DNA from 3 places in the Peribacillus sp. FSL K6-5616 genome. Region 3 is predicted to be linked to each of the others. Evidence: riboswitches for the same ligand, from Rfam matches in the RefSeq annotation. Region 3 holds a riboswitch; each other region holds the start of a gene.
The links. A riboswitch is a leader RNA that binds a small molecule or an ion and turns the genes downstream of it on or off. The one in region 3 is predicted to bind lysine.

Region 1: another riboswitch for lysine. It lies ahead of dapA (4-hydroxy-tetrahydrodipicolinate synthase); the one in region 3 lies ahead of MHB45_RS16315 (aspartate kinase).
Region 2: another riboswitch for lysine. It lies ahead of MHB45_RS22605 (amino acid permease); the one in region 3 lies ahead of MHB45_RS16315 (aspartate kinase).

Annotation. Positions count from the first base shown of each region.
Region 1 covers NZ_JBBOYT010000001.1:4,187,126-4,194,745, forward strand. Annotated here, with positions in the region: partial or broken gene MHB45_RS28370 (lyase family protein) at 63-206, opposite strand; gene eutB (hydroxyectoine utilization dehydratase EutB) at 641-1,654, opposite strand; lysine riboswitch at 1,956-2,134, shown strand; gene dapA (4-hydroxy-tetrahydrodipicolinate synthase) at 2,269-3,165, shown strand; gene MHB45_RS20300 (D-2-hydroxyacid dehydrogenase) at 3,294-4,256, shown strand; gene MHB45_RS20305 (VOC family protein) at 4,530-4,949, opposite strand; gene MHB45_RS20310 (carbon-nitrogen hydrolase family protein) at 5,279-6,064, opposite strand; gene MHB45_RS20315 (hypothetical protein) at 6,081-6,239, opposite strand; partial or broken gene MHB45_RS20320 (VanW family protein) at 6,277-7,188, opposite strand; gene MHB45_RS20325 (hypothetical protein) at 7,233-7,620, opposite strand, start outside.
Region 2 covers NZ_JBBOYT010000001.1:4,637,317-4,644,936, reverse strand. Annotated here, with positions in the region: gene MHB45_RS22610 (glycoside hydrolase family 13 protein) at 1-87, shown strand, start outside; gene MHB45_RS22605 (amino acid permease) at 137-1,588, opposite strand; lysine riboswitch at 1,685-1,869, opposite strand; gene MHB45_RS22600 (LacI family DNA-binding transcriptional regulator) at 2,134-3,096, opposite strand; gene MHB45_RS22595 (metal ABC transporter solute-binding protein, Zn/Mn family) at 3,728-4,651, shown strand; gene MHB45_RS22590 (metal ABC transporter ATP-binding protein) at 4,664-5,419, shown strand; gene MHB45_RS22585 (metal ABC transporter permease) at 5,430-6,353, shown strand; gene MHB45_RS22580 (metal ABC transporter permease) at 6,350-7,231, shown strand; gene MHB45_RS22575 (FtsW/RodA/SpoVE family cell cycle protein) at 7,378-7,620, shown strand, end outside.
Region 3 covers NZ_JBBOYT010000001.1:3,401,779-3,409,398, reverse strand. Annotated here, with positions in the region: gene MHB45_RS16340 (enoyl-CoA hydratase) at 1-251, shown strand, start outside; gene MHB45_RS16335 (electron transfer flavoprotein subunit beta/FixA family protein) at 374-1,147, shown strand; gene MHB45_RS16330 (electron transfer flavoprotein subunit alpha/FixB family protein) at 1,217-2,194, shown strand; gene trxA (thioredoxin) at 2,403-2,717, shown strand; gene uvrC (excinuclease ABC subunit UvrC) at 2,821-4,593, shown strand; lysine riboswitch at 4,655-4,831, shown strand; gene MHB45_RS16315 (aspartate kinase) at 4,920-6,152, shown strand; gene MHB45_RS16310 (YslB family protein) at 6,216-6,686, opposite strand; gene MHB45_RS16305 (succinate dehydrogenase cytochrome b558 subunit) at 7,071-7,620, shown strand, end outside.

The DNA.
Region 1 (7,620 bases), 790 kb from region 3:
TCTAAAGATTAAAAAAGATAAAAAACTACTATTTATAGGAAACCATATTATCAGGATACCGTCTACTGTACTCCGCTTTTTATTGAGGTAATATTTTTAAAATTACGTTCTACTACAAGTCTATGTGTTTCAAATTCTTGGCCAAGACGGATAGGGATTGCGTCTTGAAGTTTGTTCTCTCCCATTTTTATCACATGATTGAATTGGTGTGGTTTTTCTTAAATACAGCCTGCATCTTTTGCTTCGTCTGTAGTAATTTTTCGGGGTTAGGGTTTGTAATATGGATCTCAGTTAGAAGGTCATCGCTAGTTGATTGTACATATTTACATGGCTGTTAGAACTTAATTGCATGTATCCCCTTTCGCCAGTTTGGCAACTCGTTCACCAATGAAATACTCGTACCATTCATTGCTGATTTAACAATCGAAATTACCATGTCCCTGTAATTGCTGCTGCCATTTATCACTTGATTATGATTTAATTAAATTCCTCATGAATCGATTTCATGTAAATAGAGAAGTTCAATGGCACGTAATGTTTGGATGCCATATTATGCTTCCCTGGCCCTTCTCTCAATCCTAAAAAACCGCTTTTAATTTTCAAATTATCAAGACTGATGTCACTGCTATTGGAGATAAGCTCACCCTTTATTTTCACAGGTATAATTTTGGATTAACTTAAGCAGTATCGAAAGATCAACGTTTTGTCCACTTATAATAACGGCGATATCACCATCTTGCTGAGGAATTTTGTTTCCTAAAACAGCCGCAATTCCCGTTGCTGCCGCGCCCTCCATAATGATTCGGTGTTTATCCATCATCAAAGCCATACTAAATGCAATCTCATCTTCAGGTATGAGTACCACATCATCTATATATTGCCGGACCATTTCAAACGTGTATTGATTATCAAGGCCAATTCCACCTAATAAACTATCAGCGAGTGTCTCGCTTTCCTCTAGTTTTACTGGTTTACCAGCTTTCAAACTTTCATACATGACGGCTGATTGTTCCATTGAAACACCAGTTACTCTTATGTCACGATCACATGACTTTAATGCCAAGCCAATTCCGGAGAGAAGCCCACCACCTGAAAGGGGAACAATTACATCTGTTAGATTAGGAAGATCCTCTAACAATTCCAAGCCAATTGTTCCTTGTCCAGCTATGACGTGAGGATCATCAAATGGTTGAATCACCGTTAATCCTTTCCCTCTTTCCAGCTCATAGCAACGCTCTCCTGCGGCATCTTGGCTATCACCAACTATCTCAATTTGAGCTCCCAGTCTTTTTAATGAATCAACTTTTGCTTTTGGTACTCGATTTGAAATGCATACAACAGCATCAATCCCTATTTTTTTTGCTACATATGCTACAGCCATACCATGGTTTCCAGTTGAAAACGTTGCAACCCCACGTTTCTTTGCTTCTTCACTCAAGCTGAGTATCTTATTGGCAGCTCCCCTTACTTTAAATGCTCCAACCTCATGGACATTTTCAAGCTTTAAGAAAACAGGACGGCCAGTTTTTTCTGATAGTATAGTAGATTGAATCAATGGAGTTCTACTTACAATTGAAGCTATTCGTTTTCTTGCTTCCCAAACATCACGAATTTTCATATCTTTTCTATCCTTTGTTAGTTTTGCATTAGTCATGTTATCCTCCTCCTTGATCATTATTCTAGGTATTCATAAGATAAATACTAATTCCTTCTATAAGATATATCAATTGTAAAAACTGACTATAAAAGGGTAAAACTTTTCATACAGTTTGTTTTATAAAACTATTATATTGAGTTTTACATAATAACTAATAAAGATGAATCCACCCCAATACTCTAGCCATTTCCATAGATTTCTAGCATTCTTAAAAAACTTCATAATTAGGCTTGCAACAGAATGGATTCCCTGTTATATTACAATCAATTAAATATTTTCTTACTTCGGAATCTTTTGAAGTGAGGATAGAGGAGCAAAGACCATTAGTACACATTTTGAGGAGAATGAGATCCTATGACTATTGTGGAAAGGGGAATTTGCCGAAGCGGAAAGAATCTCATGTTCTTGAAGCTGGTTCTGCTATTGAATAAATACAGGACTGTCATATAGGAAACTATATGGAGGGCTATCTTATGCGCGGAAACATTTTTTTGGTAAATATTGTTTCTACTGCAGCAGCGAATCCTCGTTGTTGCTTTTTTGCGTTTACTCCTGAATGGCCCTAACCACCTCTGAATATTTTTAAAAATTATACTAAAGGGTGTGAAGTTATGAATTTTGGCCAAGTTTTAACCGCAATGGTTACCCCGTTCAATCATAATGAAGAGGTTGATTTTAATGCTACGAGAACTTTAGTAAACTATTTAATTGCTAATGGTTCTGATGGATTAGTAATAACCGGTACTACTGGAGAGTCCCCTACATTAACTCAAGAAGAGAAAGTGGATTTATTCAAATTTGTTGTAGAAGTTGTTGATGGAAGAGTTCCAGTCATAGCTGGAACCGGCTCAAATAACACGAGAGCTTCCATCAGCTTAACAAGGCAAGCGGAGGCAGCAGGAGTCGACGGAATCATGCTCGTTACCCCCTACTATAACAAGCCGTCTCAAGAAGGATTATTTCAGCACTTTAGCGCTATTGCCCATTCCACATCATTACCGGTAATGCTATATAATATTCCAGGACGAAGCGTTGTAAACATGTCAGTGGAGACGATTGTTAGTCTCTCAAAAATTAACAATATCGTGGCAGTAAAAGAAGCAAGCGGTGACTTGGATGCCATGGCACAAATCATAAGCAAAACAACTAGTGATTTTACTTTATACAGCGGCGATGATGGGTTAACATTACCGGTTTTAGCCATCGGTGGAGCAGGCATCGTTTCGGTTTCTTCACACATAATTGGTAATGAAATGCAAGAAATGATCAATAGCTTTAAAAATGGTGATGTCCATGGTGCTGCCGCTGCACATCGTACCCTTCTTCCAATCATGAAAGCATTATTTGCTGCACCAAGCCCGGCACCAGTAAAATCAGCATTAAATATGCGGGGATTAAATGTTGGAGGTGTCCGCTTACCAATGGTCCCTTTAAACGATGAAGAAAAAAGAACACTGCAAACAGCTCTGCAGCCTGGTAACGCAGAAGCCATTTTGTTAAATAAATAAAACGAATGATTCTGGAGAAATTTTAAAAAGCAGTGCATACTCGAAAGTAATGCACTGCTTTTTTATCCATGTACGACTCAGGTGGAAGAATTTATACTATATTTAAAGAATCAATAAGGAGAGAGCCAATGGGGGGTACACACAAACCAAACATTCTTGTATTTAGTCCTATTCAGACAGAGGTCGATGCTTATGCTGATCGTATCCGCAATAGTGGGTTCATATCGGTAAAGACAGCGAAAACTTTGGAGGAAGCAGAAAAATATTTACCAGGCACTGAAGTTATTTTGGGGTGGAATTTCCCGACACAATTACTATGTAAGCCAATTGCCTCATCCGTTCGCTGGTTTCAATCAATGGGAGCAGGGGTCAATGATTTGATTGCAGACCAATCGATACCTCAAAACATTACATTAACTCGAATTATGGACCAATTTGGTGCTTACATCTCTGAATATGTATTTTTGTTTCTCTTGGACATAGTGAAAGACGGTCCTCGGATGAAACAATCGCAATTGGAGCGGAGGTGGGATCCTTTCATTTCTGAAACCCTAAAAGGGAAAACAATCGGGATCGCCGGACTTGGATCGATTGGCGCTGAACTTGTACGTAAAGCTCGAGCATTTGATATGTATGTACATGGGTTAAGCTTTAGTGGAAAACAAGCAACACTCGTGGATCTCCACTTTACTCCAGATCAATGGGGTGAATTTGTAAAAGATCTGGATTATTTGGTCCTAACCCTTCCTTTAACAAATTCCACTTATCATATCATTAACCAGGACCTTCTTTTAGCCATGAAACCCAACGCTTACCTTATCAACGTTGGCCGCGGTGCATTGATAGATGAAGGGGATTTACTATCTGTCATGAGGGAAGGACATCTTCAGGGAGCAGTCCTCGATGTATTTGAGACAGAACCGTTGCCAAAAGAACATGCCTTCTGGTCCATGCCCAATGTGTTTGTCACTTCCCACCTGTCAGGGCCAAGTACGATTAACGAAGTGAGCAACTTTTTCATAGAAAATCTAAAGCGATTTTCAAGTGAACAACCCTTAAGTGGAATGGTAGATCGGAATCGAGGGTATTAAACCCTTAAATAATATTTCAAACAGCCGCATTTTTCATCGGAGGAATGCGGCTTACATTTATTTAGCTTTATATTCCTCTTACAAATCAAAAAGCCCCTCATAAGAGATAGGCTTTTTTTCGATGGAGATAACGCAAGGGTACTATCCATTTAACCAAGAGAAAAAGCTGCCTTAAATGACAGCTGCGATCAGTAACGATTCTATAAATTGTATAAACAAACTAGTGATGCGAGCAGTACAAACTGGACATGCTTTGGATGCCGGCAGCGCGGATCAAGCTTTTCTGTTCGAATCCAGAACATCCAAATAGTGCTGATTGTACATAATGCCTAGGATATTCCCAAAGGGATCAACCACGGATGCAGTAATGAACCCCTGACCGCGAACTGTGGGTGCCTCGTGTTCTTTCGCTCCCATGGACAGCAGCTTCTCGAAAGTTGCTGTCACATCGTCGACGTGCCAGTACACGACAGCACCACCGGCCGCGCCGGTCGACGAACCACCGGGCGCGTAGCGGCTATCGATTAGGCCCAGTTCGTGCTGGTAGTCCCCGAGGCGAAACTCGGCATATCCCGGGCGTTCGAAGTATGGGTCGGTACCCAGCAGCTCTGCGTACCACTTCTTTGCCGCCACTAGATCATCCGCCCAAAAACTGACGGTGGTGAGTCCTCTTAATGTCTTTGTTTCGCTCATAATCGATTTCCTCCTCAATGTTGAGTAAGTAACTATACTTCAATATTTAGGGTCACCGGGTGATTTCCTAGTTGCTGTTCCGATAGCTAGTGTAAACGTCTATGCTGACAACAGTATGTCAGTGTAGGTGAATATTTCATCAAAAGTGGTTTGAACATATATTCCTTTGATTAACTTCGATTTACCTACGAATAAACCCTTTTCTTTTTCAAGAAAATGTCCCGATTGTAGAACAAAGTCCAAACGGCACTGTTGAACTAACCGCCTCTAGCAATAAGAAAAAGCTGCCTTAATGACAGCTCCGTTTCTTCACTAGCGCACCCTTTCTTTCAACAAGAGTTCGTGTATGTTCCCATTATATGTAATCGATGTCGAAATGAGGGGGATAGTAATTCCATGCTTTGTAAATCCCATTCAAAGGTAAGTATGGCTGATTGTTTTGATTTATGAGTCAAGAGGGGTACACCATTTTTTATGATCATGCTTTCTGCATCCCAAAAACGGACCGTTTCGTCTTCGCCAGTACGATTACAGACTATTACGGGCAGCCCTGTTTCTAGTGACCTTTGTTCCCATTCTCCCTCCGGACCATGTAATCCGGGACCCCAGGAAGACGGTGCAAGTAATATTTCTGCTCCTTTTTCAGATAAGGTGCAAGCAATATCTTTGTTATATGCATCTGCACAAATCATAATACCAACCTCAACATTGTCTGTTTTTATTGGCTCTAATACTTCCCCTGGAGCTGACCAATCATCAATAACACTGATTTTACACTGTTTACCTATTAAATGACCTTTTTTATCTATGACAAACACAGAATTATACAACTCTCCGTTCCTGCCTTTTTCAGGGCAGCCCAAAAATACAGTGCTTTTCAAATTCTTTAGTTTACGGCTCAAATTATTCATCCAAGCATCAGGTTGCTTGATAATCCATCCAGTCCCAATCTTATGATTGAATTGAAGTCCGCTGACACATAGTTCGGGTGTTATAATCCATTCGGCATTATTATTTGCTGCAATATGAATGGCTTGTTCAATTAGTTTCTGGTTATGCTCCACATCACCAGCGATGGGCAATAGGTGCAGCAAAGCTATTTTTATTTTTCCCATAGTGATCTCCCAAACATCAACTTATATTAATGGCCATGCTTGTAATGATTGTAGCATAGACATTGATTGGCTTGTTCAAGTAATCAAAAAGCTGGTTCCTCCCCATCTCTAAACAAGCCCTTGCTCCAATGAGCAAAGGCCGTTTTTTACGAGTATCTTCTCTATATATAACCAAGTTTGCCTAAGGTGCCCCCATTCGTATACGTGTACTTTTACGAACGAATAATCTGTTCTTTGGATATCTGCTTTGAAGCATCGGGAATCTTTCGTATTTTATAATTAATCATATCTGAAGAGTAAACCATGATACTCACCATTCCTCCTTGGATCGTAGCACGGATCAGGATCCGGTTGATTATACTTGTTTTTAAAACTAAAATCAGGCCCATACCAGCTTACTGTAGCATCGCGGCCAGATGGAACATACGGAACGCTCCTTGTATGGGAATAGCGTTGAACCGTTTGCAACCCTGCATTGTCGATAGCATTAAACAAGGTGGATGAAACCTGGCAAATCCCTCCGCCAATCCCTTCAGAAAACTCTCCTTTAACGATAACCCGAGCGAGCATATATCCTTTTTCTACAGATCTCTTGCCAACAGCTTGGTTAAAAGAAAAGACCTCTCCTGGAAACACGACATAATTATTAATGGCTTCTGCGGCAAGTGAGATATTATTTGAACGATTTTTATTGTTGACATTAAAATAGGTTCTATATTCACCTATCTTTTTTTCACGAATTTCCGCAAGTATTTCGCTGTCAACCTTTGGATGAATAGCAAGCAAAGGTACTTCTAGTTTGTATGATCTATTACTGTAAAAAAGGAATGAAATTGTTCTTTAAAGGCTTGATGGTATAGCTTGTAACCTGCCCGCCCAGGTAGAATATTACCTTGTTTGTCCATTGTGGCATTTACAGGTTTTTGGTAAACTTGCCGGTCTATTTTTTCGACAAATTGATTGTATTTATCCACGTCCACCATAGGACTATCCAGGTAGGGCATTGTAATATCAGCATGGTTTACACTGGCAATCGTTTGTCCTTGGTGGGTTACCGATAAGCTTTCAGAAATATTCACTGGTTGAACGAATAGCAAAAGTCCGGCAATCCATGTTAATCTCAATTGAATGCACCTCCTGGGTTAGTTTCTTTGAACATTCACAATTTTCACTTCAAATCTTCATAAATTGCATCTTGATCAATAAACCAACGATCGGACAAACTCTCCTTGCGGATCATAAAATGCATAACCTTTATTTCTTTGCCATCTTTCTTCTTATGTATAGCTACTTGAACGGGTACATCCACGAGAAATAGACCATTTAGCTGTTCAGGCGGTTGTCTTAAAGGGTCAACTACTCCAAAATATATAATATCTTTAACAAGTTTATTGACACGGTTAGGGTGACTAGGATTTGATAAGGTCATTGCTAATAATTCCTGATTTCCTTGATTAATGGCAATGGTAAAAATACGTATAAGTTCATAAGGATTTACCGTTTGTATATAATCATCAAGCTTACCAGCAGCTTTCAATATCATTAATTTATGAGAA
Region 2 (7,620 bases), 1.2 Mb from region 3:
CTGATCGGCAATTATGATCAGGAGGAAGAAGGAATCTCCAGCAAACCCCTGCAACCATATGAATGCCGTGTTTATCATTTGAAATGAAAAAAGGACCTGTTCTTCTCCGGTTAGGGAAGAACAGGTCCTTTGCGTATTATTTTGATTTAAGGTCACATTCCTCAAGCGGAATGATTTTCGTTTTATGCTTAATTTTATAGCCGAACCATAGAACGAAAAATAGAATCAAGCCAATGTAGGAAACGAACATTGAATTCCAGTCGATCCCATCGCTGCTGAAAGCCTGATAGCCTTGTCCGATGATAATGATAATACAAAGGACAAGTGCGAATATAGGTCCGAATGGGAAGCCTTTTGCCCGGAATGGTAAAGCATTCATATCAAGGCCTTGAGCGGCGTAAGCTTTGCGGAACCGATAATGGGCAATCGCAATCCCTACCCAGGTGACGAATCCTGCCATGCCTGAAGCGTTCAATAACCAGATATAAACGACGCCATCCCCGAAAAATGAAGCTAAGAATGCAACGCAGCCAACTAAAGAAGTCACGATAAGTGCATTCACGGGCACTCCTCTTTTATCTAACTTACCTAGGAATTTCGGTGCTTTCCCATCACGTGCCAAGTCCCATAACATACGGGTTGAAGCGTACATGCCAGAGTTACCGGCAGAGAGTACGGATGATAAAATGATCGCGTTCATGATGGATGCAGCAAATGCAAGGCCGGCCCGTTCAAATACAAGCGTGAATGGACTTACGGCAACATCTTGACTCAATAAACGTGAATCCGTAAACGGAATGATCATTCCAATAACGAAAATTGCAAGGATATAGAACAAGAGGATGCGCCAGAAAACGGATCTGATCGCTTTTGGGATATTTTTTTCTGGATCTTCACTTTCACCAGCAGTCACTCCAAGCAATTCCGTTCCTTGGAAAGAAAAGCCGGCAGCCATGAATACGCCTAGAATCGTGAAGAACCCTCCGTTAAAGGGACCTTCGCCCATTGTGAAATTGGAAAAACCGATTGGGTCATTCCCACCCATGATTCCGAGAATGATCAGAACACCCGTAATCAAGAAAATGACGACTGTCACGACCTTGATCATGGCAAACCAGAATTCTGTTTCCCCGAAACCTTTAACTGACATGTAATTGATAAGAAACATAGTGATTAACGCAATGGCACTCCAGATAAATGAAGGGCTATCCGGGAACCAGAACTTCATAATTAAGACAACGGCTGCCAATTCGGCGGCAATGGTGATTGCCCAGTTATACCAGTAGTTCCAACCAATCGCAAAACCGAAGGACGGATCGACGAATTTGGATGCATAGACACGGAACGAACCGGCCACTGGCATGAACGCTGCCATTTCTGCAAGACTTGTCATTAAGTAATAAACCATGATGCCGATGACCGCGTATGCCACCAAGGCACCGCCGGGACCGGCTGAATGAATGGCACCGCCACTTGCTAAAAATAAACCTGTTCCTATCGTTCCACCTAATGAAATCATCATTAAATGACGCGCTTTCAGGCTCCTTTTCAATTCAGTAGGGCTTGAAGGTGATTGTGAATTTGACAATTGATGTTACACTCCTTTTTATTGGAAGGGAACGAAAAATAAAAAAACAGCAGTCGAAAAAGATCGACGGCTGTTTATAATAAACCCGTTTATCCTTCCGAAGATAGCTCCCCACGCTTTTAAAAAAAACGTGACAGTGGTGTTCCTATTCGGTTACACCGCCAGCAAGAATATACATGGAATATACCCTAACTTCGGCAACTTATCCTTTCAAACGGAGTCTTTAATTTTCCAGAATCTCGTCCGTTTTACTTTTATAAGCTGCAGCCTCTAACTCATCGGTAAATGAGGAAGTATTCAATTTTCTAAAATCGTTGGCGTCAGTTTGTAGGTGACAGGTGACGTCGGACGATTTTACTCATGAAATTCATGCAATCGCTAATAGATTGCTAGTAATTGAGTAAACTTTACTATATCAAAATTATAAAATAACTTCTGGGATATCGCAATGATTATTTTATGTGGTTATTTTTTCCTAGTTAATGAATGAAGGCAGGAAGGAAGAATCAAGTGACGATATACTAAAATATAGCACATCCTGATAACTAAACGGTTTTCCGTTTTATTAGGGCATAGTCCAGTTTTACATGTTTGACCTCTTCAGGATTCTCAAAGAGATCCACTGCCATTTTCCCGATCCATTCCAGCGGTAAGGAAATGGTCGTGATGTCGAGCATTTCGCCAAGGCTATCATTATTGAAGCCGAGAATGGCCACATCTTCCGGTACCCTTATACCCGATTTCCTAGCGGTAAGAATGAAGCCCGCCGCCGTGTCATCATTCGTGATGATGATGGCTTCAGGTTTATCCATCATCGAATTCCATTCCTGAAACAATTGTTCACCGTCTTTGATGTGATAACTGCCTTCAAACAGCCATGCTTCATTGTTTATCAGTTGATGTTTACTCATGATATCGTTAAAGGCCTTTGTACGATGGGAACTATTTCTGCTCTTTTTACGGCCGAGGCTGTATCCGATTTTCTTATATCCTTTAGCAATCACGTACTCAAGGGCACAGGAGAAAGCTGCATAATGATCAATGCTGATGGATGAGAATTCAGCCTGGGCGGTATCTTCACATAAAATAATCGGTCCGTATTTTTGATAATCCAAGAGGATTTTCATTTCCGAAATCCTTGAACAAACGATAATGCCATCGAGCTGCTTCATTTGCAGCATATTAAAAGCCTGGATCTCTTTCTCCCTGTCATAATTTGTTTGAAAGATGACGATATGACAGCCAATTGCATTTGCCTGTTTTGTGATTCCGTTAACGATTGCCCCGTAATATGGGTGATTGTTGAAGGGGATGATGACGCCGATAAGGTTGGTTTTCCCTTTTGAAAGATGAATGGCGTTGATGTTTCTCGTATAATTCAAACGATTGATCGCTTCTAAGACGCTCTTTCTTTTATCGGGGCTTACATATGGATGATCATTCAATACACGAGACACTGTTGAGACAGATACACCAGCACATTGAGCTATTTCTTTAATATTTGTCATGGTATCACCGTTTTTCTTTTTTTATATTGTACAGTATGAAACCCATTTCAGGGCAAGGGAACAGTGTGGGACTGCTGAAGATTTCTTCAAATAAGGTCTTGTTATGGTATTGGTTTCATCCTTTAAGATTGGTCTAAGTCTTAGAGGAGGAGGAAATCATGATGTTCCAAACTTTAATCACCTTGTTTGTGCTTTGCGGAATCGAATTGGGATTTGCGTACTTGGCCATTTCCTTGAAACAGGAGAAATGAGTGGCAATGCCCGTCAAGAAGTCCGCGGCTTTATGCGCGGAAACCGCGTTTACTCGTGAATTTCACGTCGTCCAGAAATAGCTCCTCTAGTTATGTTCACCAGTAAAACTCCACAATATAAATATAATTTCATCATACGGAATGACTGACTGTCAGGAAGCTGCCTAGTGGAGCTTCCTGACAGTTTTTGCTGTATGTAAAAGTCATTTGCCTTTTTGAAATGTTTAAAAATAGTTGCACTTTTTTTGTATATTTGTGTATAGTATAAAATAAGTTGTGTAGAGGAAACTTTTTAGCATTTACGACAATGTAAAAAAATTTACACTTAGTTTTGCACATGGCAAACTATTTTAGAAAGATGAAAAAGGGAGGGAATATGGATGGGTTTTCTTAAATCTATTGGAGGCGTGCTTGCTGCATTGCTGGTTTTAACGGGGTGCGGCAATGATACGGCCGAAAGCGATAATGGCAATGGCAAGCTGGATGTCGTTACAACAACGGGAATGATTGGGGATTTGGTTGAGAATATCGGCGGTAAACATGTCGAGGTCTCAAGTTTAATGGGACCGGGAGTCGACCCCCATCTATATAAAGCGACGCAGGGTGATGTGAAGACACTGGATTCGGCTGATATGATTTTTTATAACGGATTGCATCTTGAAGGGAAAATGACGGATATATTTGAAATGATGAGCAAGGATAAACCGACGATTGCCGTAACGGAAGACTTCAAGGAGAACCAACTTCGCAAAGTGGGTGCAACGGAGCATGATCCCCACGTTTGGTTTGATGTAAAGCTTTGGATCGTTGCGGCGGAGGCAGTTAAGAAAGAATTGATTGCCAAGGACCCGGACCATGAAGCGGAGTATCGTGAAAATTATGAGGAGTACGTTCTGCAATTGGAGGAACTTGATAAATATGTCCATGAGGAAATCAATAAAGTGCCTGAAGATCAACGGGTGCTCGTTACGGCACATGATGCTTTTGGATACTACGGGCAGTCATATGGCCTGGACGTAAGAGGGCTCCAGGGGATCAATACATTATCGGAATATGGATCAAAAGATGTGACGGATATGCGGAACTATCTTGTGGAGAACAAAATAAAAGCGATTTTCATAGAGTCAAGCGTACCGAGGAAGGCTATCGAGGCTGTCATTCAAGGAGCAGGTAAGCAGGGCCATAAAGTGGAAATCGGCGGTGAATTGTTCTCGGATGCCATGGGTGAAAGAGGGACGGAAGAAGGAACGTATATCGGAATGGTCCGTCATAATACGGACACCATCGTCCGTGCTTTGAAATAGGGGGGAGAAACTATGAATCAAGCAGCTTTGAAGGTCGAGAATTTAACGATTGCTTATCATAAGAAGCCGGTTGTCGAAGATGTCTCATTTGAGGTGCCGGAAGGGAATTTAATCGGAATCATAGGCCCCAATGGAGCAGGGAAGTCCACTTTGATAAAGGGGATACTCGAATTGATCCCAAAAATATCGGGGCACATTACGATAAAGGGCTCTACTTATAAATCGATGAGGAAGAGTATCGGCTATGTACCACAGCGGGAGTCAGTGGATTGGGATTTTCCGACCAACGCACTTGATGTCGTGATGATGGGCAGATATGGTCATCTTGGATGGCTGAGGCGACCTGGGAAGTCCGAAAGGCAGAAGGGGATGGAGTGCCTGGAGAAGGTGGGGATGGCTGAATACGCAAACCGCCAGATCAGCCAGCTATCAGGCGGACAGCAGCAACGGATATTCCTGGCCCGTGCATTGGCACAGGAAGCGGATATTTATTTTATGGATGAACCGTTCGTAGGGGTGGATGCCGCAACAGAGAAAGCGATCATACAATTGCTGATGGAATTGAAGGAAAAAGGCAAAACCGTTCTGGTTGTGCACCATGACCTATCCACCGTGAAGGAATATTTCGACTGGACGATGTTATTGAATAAGAAGGTGATGAAAATAGGTCCGACAGATGAAGTGTTCATTCCCGAATACCTACAGGCAACATATGGAGGCCGCCTAGCGATACTATCAGACACAAAGTCCGGCCTTTTATTAAAATGAGGTGTACACGATGAATATAATGGACATTATCACCGATCCAAATACAAGGTGGATATTGCTTGGCACGATGTTCCTCGGATTAAGCAGCGGGGTCATCGGCAGCTTTGCCTACCTCAGAAAGCAGTCTTTGCTTGGCGACACGCTCGCACATGCAGCGTTACCCGGTATCTGTGTCGCCTTCATGTTAACTGGAGTGAAATCCACTTCCTACTTTTTGATAGGTGCCGCCCTGGCTGGCTTAGTCGCTGTCTTCTTGATCAGTGTGCTTACGAGATACAGTAAGATCAAGCAGGATGCGGCCTTGGGAATCGTCTTATCCTCTTTCTTTGGTTTCGGAATTGTGATGCTTACGCAAATCCAGCAGAGCGAGTATGGAAACCAAAGCGGATTGGATACCTTTTTATTCGGACAGACGGCGTCAATGGTCATGTCCGATGTATATATGATGATGACGGTTTCCTTTATTCTCATTTTCACTTGTACCGTATTTTTTAAAGAATTCAAATTACTGTCCTTTGATCCCGGGTTTGCTAAGGGGATGGGATTGCCGGTTGTTTTTCTGGATTATTTCATCATGATGCTGATCGTGGCAGCTGTAGTGATCGGTATCCAGGCAGTAGGCGTCGTATTGATGGCATCTTTACTGATAACACCTGCGGTATCCGCGAGATATTGGACGGAGCGCCTGCATATCATGGTCATCCTGTCTGGTATATTCGGAATGTTGAGCGGTGTGTCTGGAACGTTGATCAGTACCTCTGTCAATGATTTGCCGACAGGACCGTTAATTGTCTTATCCGCGACGGTATGGTTTTTCTTTTCCATGCTTTTTGCACCTAAACGCGGAGTGCTTTCATCTATATGGAGAAGGGTTTCGACGAAAAAGAAATATTCTCTCGAAAAGGATAGAAGGAAAGGGAGCCACTCATCATGAATGATTTTTGGATTATCTTAGTCGGAGCATTAGTGGCGGGTTCTTGTAGTGTATTAGGGTGTTTTTTGATAGTCAGGAAAATGACGTTGATTGGGGATGCAATCAGTCATTCCGTTTTGCCGGGAATCGTATTGGCATTTTTAATAACCGGAACCCGGGATTCGGTTCCAATGCTGATCGGGGCTGCTGCGCTCGGCTTGCTTACCGTATTCTTGATCCAGCTTTTCCAATCGTCGGGCGTTCAATCCGACGCTGCGATCGGGATTGTATTCACTTCCCTCTTTGCAACGGGGATCGTACTTGTGAGCTTGTACACGCAACAAATAGATTTTGACCTGGAACATGTCCTTTATGGGGAAATAGCCTATACTCCGTGGAACACGATGACAATCGCTGGAATCGAGGCTGGACCAAAAGCTGTTTGGATAGTCGGCAGTTGTTTTATCCTGAACCTCTTACTGATTTTCCTTTTCTTCAAACAGTTTAAACTCGTTTCATTTGATCCATCACTTGCTGCCGCGATGGGAATTCCTGTACTGTTCTTTCATTACTTATTGATGAGCCTCATTTCACTGACAACTGTTGCTTCTTTTGATAGTGTAGGTTCCATTTTAGTAGTTGGGATGCTCATCATACCTGCGGCAACGGCCTATCTGCTGTCAGACCGTTTAAGCCGCATGATATTGGTCAGTATCGGGGTTGGGGTGCTAAGTTCCGTCATCGGCTACTATTCAGCCACCATTTTGGATGCCTCGATATCAGGTTGCATGGTGGGTTCGGCCGCCATATTATTCGGATTGGCCTTTCTCTTCTCCCCTGGCAATGGATTGGTCAGCCTATTGCTGAAACGGAGAAAATCAAAGGAATCACATGCATAGCTCTCCATGCCTGCAGGCTTCATGGAAATAACTCCATGAGGCCTGTAAACTATTCTTCGATATAGTTGTGATTTTATTTGTTTAAAGTATAATGAATAAGTGTATTTATAGAGTATCGCAGGAGCCTTTTTAAGGGAGAGTTTAGTATGGAAGAACAAAATAAATTTTCATCTCGAATAGATTTTTCTTTGGTCACAATATTGCTGTTATTATGCGTTGGAAGTTGCCTGGCAATCTATAGTGCCCAAACGACTGGACAGTACGCTGAAAACTTCTTAATAAAACAAATTTTTTGGTATATAGTGGGGATTGGAATCGTATTAGGGTTCATCACACTGGATTCGGACCAGTTGAAAAAAATCTCATGGTACGCTTATGGCTTCGGATTA
Region 3 (7,620 bases):
TGGCGAATCATGCCTACACGGATGAAGAACTGATTCCAAAAGCTAAGGATCTAGCCAATAAAATTGCCAAGAAGAGCCCACTGGCATTAAAGTCGGCCATTGAGTTATTGAATTATTCCAAGCATGATTCCTACCATAAAGGTGTGGAAAGGGAAGCTGCCCTCTTCGGCCAGGCTTTCGATACTGCTGATGCACAAGAAGGAATCGCCGCTTTCATTGAAAAAAGGGAAGCTGTATTCAAAGGGAAATGATGTTTCGGTTTAAATAACTATTTTTATATATCATGCAGGATTTTGGTGAAATCTGTAGAACATTACTATATATCAATAAAATTCATAATCTTCAAAACTCAAATTATTCGGGAGGTATTATCGTGAACATTTATGTACTGCTGAAAAGAACATTTGATACAGAAGAAAAAATTACACTATCCAACGGGAAAATCAATGAGGATGGAGCAGAATTCATCATTAATCCATACGATGAGTATGCAGTTGAAGAAGCAATCCAGGTGCGTGATGCACAAGGCGGCGAAGTAACGGTTATTTCTGTCGGAACGGAAGAGGCTGAAAAGCAATTACGTACAGCGCTGGCAATGGGTGCTGACAAAGCTGTATTGATAAATATAGAAGACGACATAGAAAATGGCGACCAATTCACGACTGCCAAAATTATTGGCGAATACTTAAAAGATAAAAACGCCGATCTAATCATTGCAGGGAACGTTGCAATCGATGGCGGCTCCGGTCAAGTGGGACCACGCGTTGCCGAAATTTTGGAGATTCCTTATATTACAACCATTACTAAATTGGACATAGAAAATGGAAATGTAAGCGTTATCCGTGATGTCGAAGGGGACTCTGAAACGATCGAAGCCTCTCTTCCATTATTGGTGACAGCGCAACAAGGGCTAAATGAGCCACGTTATCCTTCATTGCCAGGAATCATGAAGGCAAAGAAAAAACCGCTTGAAGAATTGGAATTGGATGACCTGGATTTGGAAGAAGACGATGTTGAGGCCAAAACAAAAACGATTGAAATTTACCTTCCTGCTAAAAAAGAAGCTGGAAAAGTTTTGGACGGGGAAATCAGTGCTCAAGTTACCGAGCTTGTTCAATTATTACGCAGTGAAGCAAAAGTGATTTAATCGAAACGGTACTTTTCAAAACAACAACACACGACAAAAAGAAAAATAGAGCACAGGAGGTTTTTATAAATGGCTAGAAAGTTTCTTGTATTGGGCGAAGTTCGTGATGGTTCACTAAGAAATGTATCATTTGAAGCTATCGGTGCGGCTAAGCTTGCTGCGGATGGCGGGGAAATCGTTGGTGTTTTAGTTGGTGACAGCGTTCAGAATTTCGGTAATGAATTGATCCAGTATGGCGCAGACCGGGTTATTGCAGTCGAAAATGATCAATTGAAACAATATACTTCAGATGGATATGCACAAAGCTTGCTTGCCGTCATCGAGCAGGAAAAGCCGGAAGGGATTTTCTTTGGACATACGGCCTTAGGAAAAGACCTTGCACCTAAATTGGCTGGAAAACTTGAATCAGGATTGATTTCCGACGTTACATCCATTGAAGAAGAAGGTGGAAATATCGTTTTCACCCGCCCGATATATTCTGGTAAAGCGTTTGAAAAGAAAATTGTTACAGCTGGCGTGATTTTCGCGACAATCCGTCCGAACAATATCGAACCATTAGCGAAAGATGAGTCCCGTTCTGGTGATGTTTCTACATTAAGTGTGGATATTAAGGACTTACGGACAATCATTAAGGATGTTGTTAGAAAAGCCAGTGAAGGGGTCGACCTTTCAGAAGCGAAAGTAATCATCGCGGGTGGCCGTGGCGTGAAAAGTGAAGATGGTTTTGAACCATTAAAGGAACTGGCACAGGTTCTTGGCGGAGCGGTAGGAGCTTCCCGCGGAGCATGTGATGCAGACTATTGCGATTACTCATTACAAATCGGGCAAACGGGTAAAGTCGTAACACCTGACCTTTATATCGCCTGCGGAATTTCCGGTGCGATCCAGCATTTAGCGGGAATGTCCAACTCCAAGGTTATCGTTGCCATCAATAAAGACCCGGAAGCTAATATATTCAATGTGGCTGATTATGGAATTGTCGGAGATCTTTTCGAAGTCGTCCCATTGCTTACGGAAGAATTCAAAAAACTTAAAGTTAACGCGTAAAAGAAATAATACAGATGAGGGGCAAGACATTTCGGCATAAGCCGATACATGTCTTGCCCCTTTATTTGCGCTACTGGGGAGGGTTTTTGGCCTGCATAATTACTCTTTTTTTGGACATCCTACCACTGAAGCAAAATATTAGCATCGATTTGAGCAACAGTGGTATACTGTTTTTAGTTATTTGAGTAAATTTGAGGAGGAAATATATATGGCTATTGTAAATGCAACTGACCAAACTTTCACAACAGATACTAGCGAAGGTGTCGTTCTTGTAGACTTTTGGGCTCCATGGTGTGGACCTTGTAAAATGATCGCTCCTGTTCTTCAAGAGCTTGATACTGAAATTGGCGATACAGCAAAAATCGTAAAAGTGGATGTAGATGAAAACCAAGAAACAGCTGGAAAATTCGGTGTGATGAGCATCCCGACATTAATCGTCCTTAAAGACGGTGAAGTGGTCGATAAGGTTGTTGGTTTCCAACCTAAAGAAGCACTTGCTGAACTTATTGCAAAACACGCGTAATAGTAAGTTAGCTAAAAAAAGCTTCAAGTCTGCGGACTTGAAGCTTTTTTCGCTATCTTGATATATAATGATTGTAAAAATGGGAGAACAGGAGGCTGAATGCATGAATCAACAAATAAAGAATAAACTTGCCCTTCTTCCCGATCAACCTGGTTGTTATTTAATGAAAGATCGTCAGGGAACGATCATATATGTAGGCAAAGCGAAAGTGTTGAAAAATCGTGTCCGTTCTTATTTTACGGGATCTCATGATGGGAAAACATTTCGACTCGTGAACGAGATTGAGGATTTCGAATACATCGTCACCTCTTCCAATATCGAGGCTCTTATTTTAGAGTTGAACTTAATCAAAAAACATGACCCAAAATATAATGTCATGCTAAAGGATGATAAGACGTATCCTTTCATCAAGCTGACTGCGGAACGACACCCGCGTCTAATCATTACGCGAAAAGTCAAAAAAGACAAAGGGAAATATTTCGGTCCTTATCCGAATGCATTTGCAGCTAACGAAACGAAAAAATTGCTCGACCGCATCTATCCCCTAAGAAAATGCAATACGTTACCGGATCGCGTTTGTCTCTACTATCACCTTGGCCAGTGCCTTGCCCCATGTGTATATGATGTAGAGGAACAGGAATATAAAAAAATGGTCGATGATATCAACCGGTTCTTGAACGGCGGGCATACTGAAATAAAAAAAGAACTGACTGAAAAAATGCTGGAGGCATCGGAAGAGCTCGATTTCGAGAGGGCCAAGGAGTTCCGTGACAAGATTGCCCACATCGATATTACGATGGAAAAGCAGAAAATGATGACGACCGATTTCATCGACAGGGATGTATTTGGCTTTGCCTATGATAAAGGCTGGATGTGCGTTCAGGTATTTTTTGTCCGGCAGGGTAAATTGATAGAAAGGGATGTTTCGCTTTTTCCGGTCTACGATGAACCGGAACAGGAACTTCTTACATTCCTCGGTCAGTTTTACGAGATTACGAACCACTTTAAACCAAAGGAAATCTTGCTGCCTGAATCAGTGGATGCCGAAATGGCCGAAGGGCTGCTTGGTGTCAAAACGATTCACCCGAAACGGGGAGCGAAAAAAGACATGCTTAAATTGGCGAATAAAAATGCCTCCATTGCCCTTCAGGAAAAATTCTCTTTGATTGAAAGGGATGAAGAAAGAACGATCAATGCGGTGGAAAACCTCGGGAAACAACTGGGCATCTACACCCCGCATCGAATTGAAGCTTTCGATAACTCCAATATCCAGGGAAGTGACCCCGTTTCCGCTTTAGTCGTGTTCATTGATGGGAAGCCGGAAAAAAGAGAATACCGAAAATATAAGATCAAGACGGTCCGGGGACCTGATGATTATGAATCGATGCGTGAAGTGGTCAGAAGAAGGTATTCACGAGTATTGAAAGAAGGGCTGCCGCTTCCGGATTTGATCATCATCGATGGCGGAAAGGGACATGTCGAAGCGGTTCGGGATATTCTGGAAAATGAATTGGGCTTGGATATTCCACTTTCAGGCCTCATTAAGGATGAAAAGCATAGGACCTCGCAATTGATGATCGGAAATCCGCTTGAACTCGTACCTCTTGATTCACGGAGCCAGGAATTTTACCTATTGCAAAGAATTCAGGATGAAGTGCACCGGTTCGCGATTACGTTTCATCGCCAGCTACGCGGGAAAAATGCGGTTCATTCCCAGCTTGATGATATTCCAGGAGTCGGGGAAAAGCGAAGGAAGCAATTATTAAGGCATTTTGGATCATTGAAGAAAATCAAAGAGGCGACGGCCGAGGAAATCATGGAAGCTGGCATGCCAAAAGGTGTAGCCGAGGGAATCGTTAGAAAATTACAAGAATAATCTTGCTACCGATAAATCTCTATGCTATGATTAAAAGGAATTTTTAACTAGACAACTTAAAAGTGCTGATAGAGGTGCGGAATTCAAGAGTAAAAACCTGGAGAAGTATGAGCTTCCATGAAAGGTTTTGAAAGGGGATGACGCCGAAGGAAGACAAGACTCATACCTTGTCCTCCTGGTCCGACATTTAAGAAATGGCGGATTGTCAGGGTTTATACCCTGGAGAGCTATCTCACTGTGTTTACAGTATTAGATATGTGACCACAGCAATGAGATATTTCTCATTGCTTTTTTTATTGCCTAAAAAGTAGAGAGGGTGCATGAGGATGGCATTAATCGTTCAAAAATTCGGCGGAACCTCCGTCGGTAGCGTAGAAAAAATCAAAAATGTTGCCAATCGGGTAATCGAGGAAGCGGAGAATGGAAATGAGGTGGTCGTCGTTGTTTCAGCTATGGGGAAAACAACGGACCAATTGGTTTCCATGGCGCGTGATATTTCCGGATCCCCGAGCAAGAGGGAAATGGATATGCTTTTGACGACTGGGGAACAGGTAACGATTTCCCTGTTAACGATGGCACTGATTGAAGAAGGACATGAAGCCATTTCGTATACTGGCTGGCAGGCTGGCATGCAAACGGAATCCGTTCATGGGAATGCCCGGATTTTAAACATCGATGCCACGAGGATCCAAGCTCAGCTTCAGGAGAAGAAAATAGTGGTCGTAGCCGGTTTCCAGGGTAACGATGCAAATGGGGAAATCACTACCTTAGGGCGAGGCGGTTCCGATACGACGGCGGTTGCCATCGCTGCAGCGCTGAATGCGGATAGATGCGATATATATACGGATGTAACGGGTGTTTTCACAACGGACCCACGCTACATAAAAGGCGCGAGAAAACTCCAATCCATTTCTTACGATGAAATGCTGGAACTTGCCAACCTGGGGGCGGGCGTCCTTCACCCAAGGGCTGTCGAATATGCAAAAAATTATCAAATTCCGCTTGAAGTCCGTTCAAGCATGGAGAGAGAATCAGGTACGATCATAGAGGAGGAAGCAACTATGGAAGAAAACTTAATTGTACGAGGCATTGCTTTTGAAGACAGTATTACGAGGGTCACCATATATGGTTTGCCCCAATCACTAGGTGCATTATCCACTATCTTCACGACGCTTGCGAAAAACCGGATCAATGTGGACATCATCATACAAAGCATGACTGCCGAGGATACGACCAATCTATCTTTTTCCACAAAAAGTGAAGATACGGAAGCGGCCTTGATCGTGCTGGAAAATAATAAAGAACAATTGGGATTCGACCGAGTCGAAACGGAGAGCGGGTTGGCCAAAGTGTCCATCGTCGGTTCCGGTATGGTATCCAATCCGGGAGTGGCTGCCGAAATGTTTGAAGTGATGGCCAATACAGGCATCCAGGTGAAAATGGTCAGCACATCGGAAATTAAAGTTTCGACCGTCGTCAATGAAAAGGAAATGGTGAAGGCGGTTGAATCCCTTCATGAGGCATTTAAACTTGGTCAGCATGCAAATGTGCTAGCTTAAGTGTCAGGAGTCCAATAAAAAACAGACTTCCGGTAAAAAGGGTAAGTCTGTTTTCAGGGCTCATTAGATTGGATCTCTTGGATCCCATTGGATGGTGAATATCACTTTTTTTGCGCGGCGTTTGATTTCTTCCGTTGATTCGCTGAGGAATTTTTTTTGCAGTGTAAACTGCTCGGCAAGGAAACCGGCTTCAAGTTGGAAGTGACAATCAGGATGTAAATCCAGGCGGCGGCTGATTATTTCACCCGTCAGGGATAATTCCATCTCGTGTTTCGTATACTTCAAGATTTCCAGATTGCCCCATCCAGCGCTTTGGAAAAATTCAATCACTTCCTGATCGCCATTCAATGGGAATTTTCTTGCTAATTGTTTACCTGCCCAATAGAGGATTTGATTAGAGTCTTTTCCGAGAATATCGTTCAATAGAACTTCTCTGATTAATTCGTATCCGAAAGCTGGAACTTGGAATTCTTCAGTTTGAATTTCTTCAGGTTGAATCTCTTCTTCTATCGCAGCAGCAATATTTTTTTTCATGATTTATCGCCTCTTTCTGTAAATCTATTATAAACGTATTTCTTTTGCAAATTATACTGTTTTTTATTTATTTAAATAACAATTGGAAAAAAATGAGAAATTATTCCGGGATATTAATAGTTTAATTAGAAATTTCTTCAAAATATCATCTTGACAATCAAAAAATACCCAATTTAATCCAATAAAATCTATTCTGAAAAAGAGATTTCTTGTATCCGTTTTCTTGACGCACATAGAAGTCAGGAGTAAAATGGACATGTCACATAATTGTAAAGGAAGTATAGAGGATTTTTTTTGACTCTATACTGTATTTTCACGCGGAGATAAAAGGTAGCCACCAGTTTATCTTTGCATGATTTTTCACAAATTAAGGGGGGGCACTTAGTGGCAAAAAATCGTGAGTTTGGGAATCGCAGGCTTCATTCACTTCTAGGAGTAATTCCAATTGGTCTATTCCTAATTTTTCATTTATCGGTAAACTTTATGGCAACAAAAGGAGAAGAAACTTTTAATGGGGCAGTTCATTTAATTGAGTATACGCCCGTGAAGATTCTGGTAGAATGGGTCGTCATCTATCTACCGCTCATTTTCCATGCTGTGTACGGAATTTATATTGCCTTTACAGCAAAAAACAATTTAGGCAGATTTAGTTTCTTCCGTAACTGGATGTTCATGCTACAACGCCTAACTGGAATCATAACGTTGATTTTCCTTGTTTGGCATATATGGGCAACTAGAATTCAAGCAGCTATGGGTGCTGAAGTTAACTTTGACATGATGGCAGAGATTTTCTCTAGTCCATTCATGCTTGTGTTCTATATTGTTGGTGTTACCTCGGCAATCTTCCACTTTGCTAATGGATTATGGTCATTTGCTGTGAGCTGGGGTCTTACAGTTTCACCAAGATCGCAAAGAATCATGACTTACTTTACAT